2 regions of the Marinococcus sp. PL1-022 genome follow, and region 2 is predicted to be linked to the other one. Evidence: a T-box and tRNA genes for the amino acid it is inferred to sense, from the RefSeq annotation. Region 2 holds a T-box; the other holds one or more tRNA genes.
The links. A T-box is a leader RNA that pairs with one kind of tRNA and senses whether it is charged. The one in region 2 lies ahead of ileS (isoleucine--tRNA ligase), so its partner is inferred to be a tRNA-Ile.

Region 1 (5,514 bases), 1.3 Mb from region 2:
TTCGAACCCATTCGACCGCACGGCTATTCACCCGGAAAGCTATCAGACGGCAGAACGTCTGCTTAGTCATCTGGAGCTTGAAGCAGCGCAGGCCGGCACAGAAGAAATGAAGGCAGTCCTGGAAAATCAGGAGGTGCATCAGCTGGCTGCAGCCCTCGATGTAGGCGTTCCTACACTTCAGGACATTATAGAGGATTTAAAAAGGCCGAACCGCGACCCTCGTGATACATTTTCGAAGCCTCTCCTGAAAAAAGGCATCATGACTCTTGATGACCTTGAAAAAGGTATGGAGCTCCAGGGCACAGTCCGCAATGTAGTGGATTTTGGGGCTTTCATTGATATAGGCGTCAAAGAGGATGGTCTCGTGCACATATCAAAGCTTGCGAACCGTTTTATCAAGCATCCGATGGAGGTAGTATCGGTAGGGGAAATAGTTACGGTATGGGTGGAAGATATTGATCAAAAACGGGGACGTGTAGCACTGACGATGGTAAACTAAATAGGAAATAAAAACAGAGGGCGCCCATACCTTCTGTTTTTTTAAGGAGGAAAAAAATGACTGACGAAGAATTAACCGCGTTGACGCAGGAGATATCGGCAGAAAAATTCCAAAAGCTGTTTAAACACCGTGCCTCGTTTAACCAAAGGCTGCGTACCACTGGAGGAAGATATGTGCTTTCTACAGGAAATATCGAAGTGAATCCCAGGTCGATGAACGATTATGGGCGTCAGGAAGTCATTGATATTGTAAAACATGAGTTGTGCCATTATCATTTACACTTGGAAGGGAAAGGGTACAAACATCAAGACGGTGAATTTCAGGAGCTGCTGAGGCGGGTGAAAGGCACCATGCACTGCCGTTCTTTGGAACAATACCGTTTAAAACAGAAAAAACGTTATCAGTATACCTGTAAAAGCTGTCACATTTCTTTTAAAAGAACGAGGCAGCTGGACACTCGAAAATATGTCTGTGCAGCCTGCAAAGGAACATTGAAAAAAATATAGAAAAACCTTGACCAGTGTTTTTTCTATGTGATACATTATAAAAGTCGCTTGAGAGAGGGCGCTTCAAAAACCGGCAAAAAAAGCTGTAAATTCCCTTTTAAAAGCGTATTGACATTACATAATAGATCTTGTAGAATTTTCTTTGTCTCAAAAAAGAAATATTCACATTCCGCAGTAGCTCAGTGGTAGAGCAATCGGCTGTTAACCGATTGGTCGCAGGTTCGAATCCTGCCTGCGGAGCCATTGGAGAAGTACCCAAGTGGCTGAAGGGACTCCCCTGCTAAGGGAGTAGGTCGTGTAAACGGCGCGAGGGTTCAAATCCCTCCTTCTCCGCCATTTACTATGGCCCGTTGGTCAAGTGGTTAAGACACCGCCCTTTCACGGCGGTAACACGGGTTCGAATCCCGTACGGGTCACCAACATGGAGGATTAGCTCAGCTGGGAGAGCACCTGCCTTACAAGCAGGGGGTCGGCAGTTCGATCCTGTCATCCTCCACCATTTTCTTTATACAATTGAGGGCCTGTGGTGTAGCGGTTAACATGCCTGCCTGTCACGCAGGAGATCGCGGGTTCAAATCCCGTCAGGCCCGCCATTTTTACCCAATATATTGGGCCATAGCCAAGCGGTAAGGCATCGGGTTTTGGTCCCGTGATGCGCTGGTTCGAATCCAGCTGGCCCAGCCAACAACATGCGGGTGTGGCGGAATCGGCAGACGCGCTAGATTTAGGATCTAGTGTCCTTGTGACGTGGGGGTTCAAGTCCCTTCACCCGCACCATTATATATTTATCGGTACGCGGTCGTGGCGGAATCGGCAGACGCGCTAGGTTGAGGGCCTAGTGGGAGTTTATCCCGTGGAGGTTCAAGTCCTCTCGACCGCACCATAATATGCGCCTGTAGCTCAGTTGGATAGAGCGTCTGACTACGGATCAGAAGGCCAGGGGTTCAAGTCCTCTCAGGCGCACCATTTACTTATGTTTTTCGGCAGCAACTGCGGGAAGTAGCTCAGCTTGGTAGAGCACTTGGTTTGGGACCAAGGGGTCGCAGGTTCGAATCCTGTCTTCCCGACCATTTATTTGCGGGTGTAGTTTAGTGGTAAAACCTCAGCCTTCCAAGCTGATGTCGTGGGTTCGATTCCCATCACCCGCTCCATTTTTACAAAAAAATAAACTGCTTTAAGTTATTTTTTTGTGCCTGTGGGCCTGTAGCTCAGTTGGTCAGAGCGCACGCCTGATAAGCGTGAGGTCGGTGGTTCAAGTCCACTCAGGCCCACCATTATTTCCATTGACATTTAGTTGATCAAAGGTTATAATTTATGTGTCACTTTAAAAGGTATTGACAGTTTAATTGCACCATGTTAAATTGTTTAAGCTGCTTTTTTGAGCGGCAGATCGTTCTTTGAAAAGGAAAGACAAGCCAGAGCCCCAAAGAAAAGAATCAAATTTAGGGCATTTCGGATGCCACAGCATCAAACTTTTTACGGAGAGTTTGATCCTGGCTCAGGACGAACGCTGGCGGCGTGCCTAATACATGCAAGTCGAGCGCGGGAAGCCGGCGGACTCCTTCGGGAGGAAACCGGTGGAACGAGCGGCGGACGGGTGAGTAACACGTGGGCAACCTGCCGGACTGATGGGAATAACCCCGGGAAACCGGGGCTAATGCCCAATACGCCCTGACCTCGCCTGAGGTCAGCGGTAAAGCAGGGATCTTCGGATCCTTGCACAGTCCGATGGGCCCGCGGCGCATTAGCTAGTTGGAGAGGTAAGGGCTCCCCAAGGCGACGATGCGTAGCCGACCTGAGAGGGTGATCGGCCACACTGGGACTGAGACACGGCCCAGACTCCTACGGGAGGCAGCAGTAGGGAATCATCCGCAATGGGCGAAAGCCTGACGGTGCAACGCCGCGTGAGTGATGAAGGTTTTCGGATCGTAAAGCTCTGTTGACAGGGAAGAACCCACGTCAGTCGAACAGGCTGGCGTGCTGACGGTACCTGTCCAGAAAGCCCCGGCTAACTACGTGCCAGCAGCCGCGGTAATACGTAGGGGGCAAGCGTTGTCCGGAATTATTGGGCGTAAAGGGCACGCAGGCGGTTTCGTCAGTCCGATGTGACAGGCCACGGCTCAACCGTGGAAGGCCATTGGAAACTGCGAAACTTGAGGACAGAAGAGGAGAGTGGAATTCCACGTGTAGCGGTGAAATGCGTAGATATGTGGAGGAACACCAGTGGCGAAGGCGACTCTCTGGTCTGTACCTGACGCTGAGGTGCGAAAGCATGGGGAGCAAACAGGATTAGATACCCTGGTAGTCCATGCCGTAAACGCTGAGTGCTAGGTGTTAGGGGTTTCGATACCCGTAGTGCCGAAGCTAACGCATTAAGCACTCCGCCTGGGGAGTACGACCGCAAGGTTGAAACTCAAAGGAATTGACGGGGGCCCGCACAAGCGGTGGAGCATGTGGTTTAATTCGACGCAACGCGAAGAACCTTACCAGATCTTGACATCTTCCGCTACGCCTCGAGAGAGGCGGTTCCCCTTCGGGGGACGGAATGACAGGTGGTGCATGGTTGTCGTCAGCTCGTGTCGTGAGATGTTGGGTTAAGTCCCGCAACGAGCGCAACCCCTAATCTTAGTTGCCAGCATTCAGTTGGGCACTCTAAGGTGACTGCCGGTGACAAACCGGAGGAAGGTGGGGATGACGTCAAATCATCATGCCCCTTATGATCTGGGCTACACACGTGCTACAATGGATGGTACAACGGGATGCGAACCCGCGAGGGGGAGCCAATCCAGAAAAGCCATTCTCAGTTCGGATTGCAGGCTGCAACTCGCCTGCATGAAGCCGGAATCGCTAGTAATCGCGGATCAGCATGCCGCGGTGAATACGTTCCCGGGCCTTGTACACACCGCCCGTCACACCACGAGAGTTTGCAACACCCGAAGTCGGTGAGGGAACCCTTCTGGGACCCAGCCGCCGAAGGTGGGGCAGATGATTGGGGTGAAGTCGTAACAAGGTATCCCTACCGGAAGGTGGGGATGGATCACCTCCTTTCTATGGAGCAGTACCCCGGTCCCGCAGGGACCGGGCAGGGGCCTGGCTTGGCTTTCCTTTTGAGAGATACGATCTCTCTATTTGTTTTTTGCACGTGGGACCTTGACAACCGAATACCGAGACCAACACACACAAGCAACACAAGGCTGCCGGCTGTTTCGGCCGGCGGCCGCGTCGAAGAATGACCGCGTATCGAGTGGTTAAGAAGAAAAGGGCGCACGGTGGATGCCTTGGCACTAGGAGCCGAAGAAGGACGCGACGAACGGCGAAACGCTCCGGGGAGCTGTACGTAAGCTTTGATCCGGAGATGTCCGAATGGGGAAACCCGCCTTCCGTCATGGGAAGGCGTCCGGCCGCTGAACACATAGGCGCCGGACGGTAGACCCGGAGAACTGAAACATCTTAGTACCCGGAGGAAGAGAAAGCAAACGCGATTTCCCGAGTAGCGGCGAGCGAAACGGAATCAGCCCAAACCGGGATGCTTGCATCCCGGGGTTGTAGGACCCCCGCACGGCAGGCGGGGAGGATAGGCGAAGCGGCCTGGAAAGGCCCGCCAGAGACGGTAACAGCCCGGTAGCCGACATCCTCCCCCCGCCGGGGGTATCCTGAGTACGACGGGACACGAGAAATCCCGTCGGAAGCTGGGAGGACCATCTCCCAAGGCTAAATACTCCCTAGTGACCGATAGTGAACCAGTACCGTGAGGGAAAGGTGAAAAGCACCCCGGAAGGGGAGTGAAACAGATCCTGAAACCGTGTGCCTACAAGAAGTCGGAGCCCGTTAAGGGGTGACGGCGTGCCTTTTGTAGAATGAACCGGCGAGTTACGCTCGTCTGCAAGGTTAAGCCGCAAAGGCGGAGCCGCAGCGAAAGCGAGTCTGAAGAGGGCGATGCAGTAGGCGGGCGTAGACCCGAAACCAGGTGATCTACCCATGACCAGGGTGAAGGCCAGGTAACACTGGCTGGAGGCCCGAACCCACGCAAGTTGAAAATTGCGGGGATGAGTCGTGGGTAGCGGTGAAATGCCAATCGAACCTGGAGATAGCTGGTTCTCCCCGAAATAGCTTTAGGGCTAGCCTCGGGTATGAGAGTCCTGGAGGTAGAGCACTGATTGGACGAGGGGTCCTTCCCGGATTACCGAATTCAGTCAAACTCCGAATGCCAGCGACTTGCTGCCCGGGAGTCAGACGGCGAGTGCTAAGATCCGTCGTCGAGAGGGAAACAGCCCAGACCACCGGCTAAGGTCCCTAAGTCTGCGTTAAGTGGAAAAGGATGTGGAGTTGCTTAGACAACTAGGATGTTGGCTTAGAAGCAGCCATCATTGAAAGAGTGCGTAATAGCTCACTAGTCGAGTGACTCTGCGCCGACAATGTACCGGGGCTAAACGCAGCACCGAAGCCGTGGACTCTCCCGCATGGGAGAGATGGTAGGGGAGCGTTCCAGGGGCTTTGAAGCCGGACCGT
Region 2 (5,514 bases):
AGGCGCAGATGCATATACTGATCAAGCTCGCTCCAGTCCGACGGCGCGACCCGGTGCTTCTCCGGCTCAAAGTCGCTCAGGTTTCCGAGCATGAACCGGAACGTGTTACGGATCTTGCGGTACGCTTCTGCTATTTGCTTTAAAATGTTGTCTGAGAGCCGGTGATCCGCCTGGTAGTCGACACTCGAGACCCAGAGCCGGAGAATATCCGCACCGAGCTGCTTTGTGATGTCGTTTGGCGAAATGGTATTTCCGAGCGACTTGCTCATTTTTTTGCCTTCTCCGTCCATCGTAAAGCCGTGGCTCAGTACAGAGCGGTACGGTGCCTTGCCGGTAACCGCGACACTCGTTGTAAGAGAAGAGTTAAACCAGCCGCGGTACTGGTCGGAGCCTTCAAGATACATATCAGCCGGACGCTGCAGAAGCGGAGACGCCTCAAGCACTGACTGATGGGACGATCCGCTGTCAAACCACACGTCCATAATATCCATTTCTCTCGTAAAGGTGCCGTTCGGGCTGTGTTCCGACGTAAACCCGTCCGGAAGCAGATCGGCTGTGTCCCACTCAAACCATACGTTGGAGCCGTGGCTGCGGAACAGTTCGGAAACGTGCTGAATAGTCTCATCGTTAATGAGCGCTTCGCCGTCCTCTGCATAAAAGACCGGAATCGGCACGCCCCATGCACGCTGTCTCGAAATGCACCAGTCGCCCCGGTCGCGCACCATGTTGTACAGGCGCGTTTCTCCCCAGGCCGGAGTCCATGTCACCTGGCTGATTTCATCCAGAAGCTCGCCCCGGATGTTTTCGATCGATGCAAACCACTGATCGGTCGCCCGGTAAATGACCGGCTTTTTCGTTCTCCAGTCATGCGGATACGAGTGACTGAAGAAGTTCAGCTGCAGGAGCGCCCCGAGCTGATCGAGTTTATCCGTGATTGATTTATTTGCCTTATCGTAAAACAGTCCTTCAAAGCCCGGGGCTTCGTCGGTAAATACCCCTTTGTCATCTACAGGACAGAGTGTTTCCAGACCGTACTGCTGTCCTACCACAAAGTCTTCTTCCCCGTGGCCGGGCGCTGTGTGCACGCAGCCGGTACCAGCATCGAGCGTCACGTGTTCCCCGAGAATGACGAGCGAATCCCGGCCATAAATAGGGTGCTCAGCCATCACGTATTCAAGGTCACGCCCCTTCATACGCTTTGTGATTTCATAGCCGTCCCACTCCAGCCTTTGTTCGAGCTCCTCGAGCAGCCCTTCAGCAACGACGTACTTTTCTCCGTTCACCTGCACGACAACGTAGTCAAGCTCCGGATGAACAGTGATTGCCAGGTTTGCCGGAATCGTCCAAGGGGTCGTTGTCCAGATGATAAACTTCTCATCGCCTTCGAGAACATTTTTTCCTTCTTTAACCGCAAACGACACATAAATCGACGGAGAGCGCATATCGTGGTATTCGATTTCTGCTTCTGCCAGGGCCGATTCCGAGGACGGGGACCAGTAGACCGGCTTTTTGCCTTTATAAATATGGCCGCGCTTGGCCATTTCCCCGAAAACCTGGATCTGCTGGGCTTCGTACTCATGATTCATCGTCACATACGGGCTTTCCCAATCCCCTCTGACCCCGAGGCGTTTAAACTGCTCCCGCTGCCGGTCAATTTGTTTCTCCGCATATTCTTCACACGCGGCACGGAATTCAGCTGTTGTCATTTTTTTCCGGTCCACTTTTTTATTTTTCGTAAGCGCCGTTTCAATCGGAAGCCCGTGAACGTCCCAGCCCGGAACGTACGGTGCATGGTAGCCTGTCATCGATTTATAGCGGACAATAAAGTCCTTCAGCACTTTATTCAGCGCATGCCCCATATGGATGTCCCCGTTAGCATAGGGAGGCCCGTCGTGCAGCACAAACAGCGGGCGCCCTTCTGTGCGGGCCTGCACCTGCTCATAAATGTCCTGCTCGTTCCATGTTTTCTGGCGTTCCGGTTCTTTATTTGGCAGATTGCCGCGCATTGGAAATTTGGTTTTCGGCATTAACAGCGATTCTTTATAACTCATTTCCGCATCCTCCTCTTTTTTTACAATAAAAAGAGCCATTCCAAGCCCCCTGTGCATAGCATAGGGGCGAGAATGACTCGCGGTACCACCCTGATGAGCGCAGGAGGCTATACGGCCCCCTTCTCGTCTCTTCATTGGCAATAACGGCTTTTTTTAAGCCGCCTTAACTTACTGCTTTGTTCAGTTAAGGAACTCCAGGGTGATAACAAAAATGTCCTGGTTCTGCGCTTACACCAACCGCAGATCGCTGAGACCGGTGCATTACTGCCTTCTCCCCTTCAACGTTTATCGAATATGATAATGCAAAAGTATAATCTAGTTACCGGTGTTAGTCAAGGCGTTCGCCGTCGCCGGCATAAACGTTTGCCTCAGCCGGTTCCTCTTCGGCAAGATTCTGCCATTCATCCGAATGAAGCATTTCCATTTGTGCTTCGAGCAGCATTTTGAACTTGGTCTGGTAAACAGAAGCCTGCTTTTTCAGTTCTTCAATTTCAAGCTCAATCCGTCGTGATTTGTTTAGGGCTTCGTTAATAATGCGGTCCGCATTTTTCTCCGCTTCCTGCACCTTCAGCTGTCCTTCCTTCTGGGCATTTTTCCGCACCTCTTCTGCCGATTCCTGGGCTACATAGATCGACTTATTCAGCGTCTCTTCAATGCTTGAGAAATGATTGATGCGGTCTTCGAGCTCTTTTGTGCGATCGTACAGCTCGTCGCGTTCACGAATCACATCTTCAAAATCCTTAATCAGCTGCTTTAGAAAATCGTTTACTTCATCTTCGTCGTATCCCCGGAATCCTCTTGTGAATTCCTTATTATGAATATCCAGTGGTGTTAAAGGCAAAATCTTTCACCCTTTCTACTGTTCAAGTATGTATACTGGCCCGAAAGCCTGCTGCCTCTTTCTACATTCGCGGCGAAAAAGGCAGTTCCTTCCTTCAAAACCAAAAAGGTTATTTTTTTCTTTTTTGTTCTTTAATTCCGTACACAATCCGCTGCTTATCCTTTTTCGTGCGTCCCAGCACCTCCATCAATTTAGAGCGGCCAAGCCCGCGTACCGAAACGTAATCCCCGGGGCGCAGCATATAAGAGGACTGGTCCACCTTTTTCCAGTTCACGCGCACCTTGGCCTTTTCTATGAATGGAAGCGTTTTGCTTCTTGAAAGCCGGTATGCTTCTGCCATAAAGGTATCGAGCCGAAGCGAAGAAACGGTGGTTTCACGTTCCACCCACTGTTCTTCTATCGGCAGCATAGCGGAAAATGGTTTTTCCACAGGCGCCACCGATACATTGGCAATTTTTGGAAGATTCAGCTCGATATAGCTGCGGACTTCAGCAGCTGCTACGAATTGAAAGCAGCCTTCCCCCTCCAGGATATCACCGAATTTCTCCCGTTTTAATCCAATGCCCATCAAAGCCCCGAGAACATCCTTGTGTTCAAGAGAAGCAAATTTCTGCGGATAGGAGATTTCAAACAATATGAGCTGAAAATCCTCCAGCTCCGGCTGTTCGTAAAACGGATAAATTAACGCCCGTTTTCGTTCAGCATCATCGCTCCCCCCGGCAAAAGCATAGTGAACGGTTTCGTCTTTTCCGATGACCGACGCTAGAATATCCCGCTCCCGCGGATCGAGAAAATCGGTCAGCCGTCTTTCGAAGTTTGTTTCGACTGCTTCTTTCCAGTCTGACGCCTGTTCCACCCAGGCTCTTTCCTCCGGCCGGAAGTGTTCGAGCATGTTCATGTTTTATTCACCTCAATTAAAACAATGCACCGGCATTGAAAAACAGCGCCCGGATGCCTGATTCTGCAAAAAAGAGCACAATGATTGCCACGATTGGCGATATATCAAGCGGGCCGAGTGGCGGAATAAAGCGGCGGAACGGCTCCAAATATGGTTCACAGATCGAACCGATAAACTGGCCGATTGTAGATTCTCTCGCGTTTGGGAACCACGACATGAGGATATATACAATTAACACAATCCGGTAAAGACTGATTAAACTAATCAGCAAGGAACCTATAAGCTGCATAATCTCTCTCCTTTCTTTTTAATAGTGTTCATCCCGTTCTGATAAAATATCTGTAATGGCCCCTGAAATATCCACATTATCGGGCGCGCAGAAAAAGATCTGACTGCCGACCTTCTGAATGTCTCCGCCGATGGCATAGACCGTGCCGCTTAAAAAATCTACGATACGACGCCCCTGCTCCTTCGGCACCCGCTGCAGATTAATGATCACTGCTTTTCGGCTGCACAGGTGATCGGCGATATCCTGCACTTCTTCGTAGCTGCGCGGCTCCAGAAGCATCACCTTCGAGGACTTCTGCACACTCTGCAGGCTCACCACATTGCTTGGAGATGTCCCCTGCCTGTTTTCATACTGGGCGTACTGTTCTTCTTCAGAAAGAGGGACTTCCTGTTCGACCACATCGTCGTCCATTTCAAAAAAACGCCGGAACTTCGAACGCAAACTCATCTTCTCCTCTCCTTTTTACACAGAGATACAGCTGTTTTGTTACTTAACGCCTGGTTCCTTTATTCACCTACAAGCGAAGTACCAAGACGGATATGAGTAGCGCCTTCTTCCACAGCTACCATATAATCGTTGGACATTCCCATGGATAAATACCGGCAGGGAGCGTGCGCCCAGCCGTTTTCCTGGATACGCCTGCGCAACTCATTCATCTGACGAAACACCGGCCGGGTTTTTTCAGCGTCCTCTTCAAATGGAGCGAGTGTCATTAAACCTACGATCCGGAGGCCGGAAAGTTTCACGAGTGATTCGATAAACGGCTCCACTTCCTCTGGCGGAAGCCCTGCCTTGCTTTCTTCCCCAGAGGCATTCACCTGCACAAAGCATTCGGTGACTGTTTCTCCGGAACGCTTGTTGATTTCCTCTGCCAGACTCCAACGGTCCAGCGAATGAATGTATGCACATTTGCCGATAATTTTTTTCGCTTTTTTGGACTGCAGGGTGCCAATAAAATGAATGTCCGCGCGGCCGGAAACAGCTTCGTATTTTTCAAGCGCTCCTTCCACACGGTTTTCCCCTAAATTGGTTATTCCGGCTTCTACTGCCTCTACCGCCCGCTCCGGGGAAACGTACTTGGTAACAGCAATGCATGTGACATCCTCCGTATCCCGGCCGGATGCTTCACAGGCGAGGCGGATGTTACGCTTTATCACTTTCCAGTTGGCTTCCACCGTGTTCAAATTGCAGCATCCTCCTTGTCTATATAATATAGATATAACTCATCATTCGTCCAGTTTTCCCGTTATCACGACGGTGGGAGAAAAACAGATCCTCTTCGGCATAAGTACAGTAACCGCTGACAGCAATACGTTCAGGGGGGATTCCTGCCTGTTCAAGCAACAGTCTGTTGGCTGTCTTTAAATCAAGCGCGTAACGCCCATCTGCCTTTTCGACCCAAGGCTCCCCGCTGGAAAAATCAAGTTGACTCTTA

Region 1: it has a tRNA-Ile gene. The T-box ahead of ileS (isoleucine--tRNA ligase) is inferred to sense a tRNA for this amino acid. The anticodon was not compared.

The regions. Positions count from the first base shown of each region.
Region 1 is NZ_JAWXCX010000001.1:2,382,813-2,388,326, reverse strand. It holds gene SIC45_RS12320 (Tex family protein) at 1-499, shown strand, start outside; gene SIC45_RS12315 (SprT family protein) at 556-1,005, shown strand; tRNA gene SIC45_RS12310 (tRNA-Asn) at 1,174-1,248, shown strand; tRNA gene SIC45_RS12305 (tRNA-Ser) at 1,251-1,341, shown strand; tRNA gene SIC45_RS12300 (tRNA-Glu) at 1,350-1,424, shown strand; tRNA gene SIC45_RS12295 (tRNA-Val) at 1,429-1,504, shown strand; tRNA gene SIC45_RS12290 (tRNA-Asp) at 1,523-1,598, shown strand; tRNA gene SIC45_RS12285 (tRNA-Gln) at 1,615-1,689, shown strand; tRNA gene SIC45_RS12280 (tRNA-Leu) at 1,697-1,782, shown strand; tRNA gene SIC45_RS12275 (tRNA-Leu) at 1,801-1,888, shown strand; tRNA gene SIC45_RS12270 (tRNA-Arg) at 1,895-1,971, shown strand; tRNA gene SIC45_RS12265 (tRNA-Pro) at 1,999-2,075, shown strand; tRNA gene SIC45_RS12260 (tRNA-Gly) at 2,083-2,156, shown strand; tRNA gene SIC45_RS12255 (tRNA-Ile) at 2,203-2,279, shown strand; rRNA gene SIC45_RS12250 (16S ribosomal RNA) at 2,481-4,053, shown strand; rRNA gene SIC45_RS12245 (23S ribosomal RNA) at 4,252-5,514, shown strand, end outside.
Region 2 is NZ_JAWXCX010000001.1:1,050,868-1,056,381, reverse strand. It holds gene ileS (isoleucine--tRNA ligase) at 1-2,051, opposite strand, end outside; T-box leader at 2,111-2,342, opposite strand; gene SIC45_RS05365 (DivIVA domain-containing protein) at 2,380-2,892, opposite strand; gene SIC45_RS05360 (RNA-binding protein) at 3,002-3,790, opposite strand; gene SIC45_RS05355 (YggT family protein) at 3,807-4,079, opposite strand; gene SIC45_RS05350 (cell division protein SepF) at 4,098-4,526, opposite strand; gene SIC45_RS05345 (YggS family pyridoxal phosphate-dependent enzyme) at 4,586-5,263, opposite strand; gene pgeF (peptidoglycan editing factor PgeF) at 5,283-5,514, opposite strand, start outside.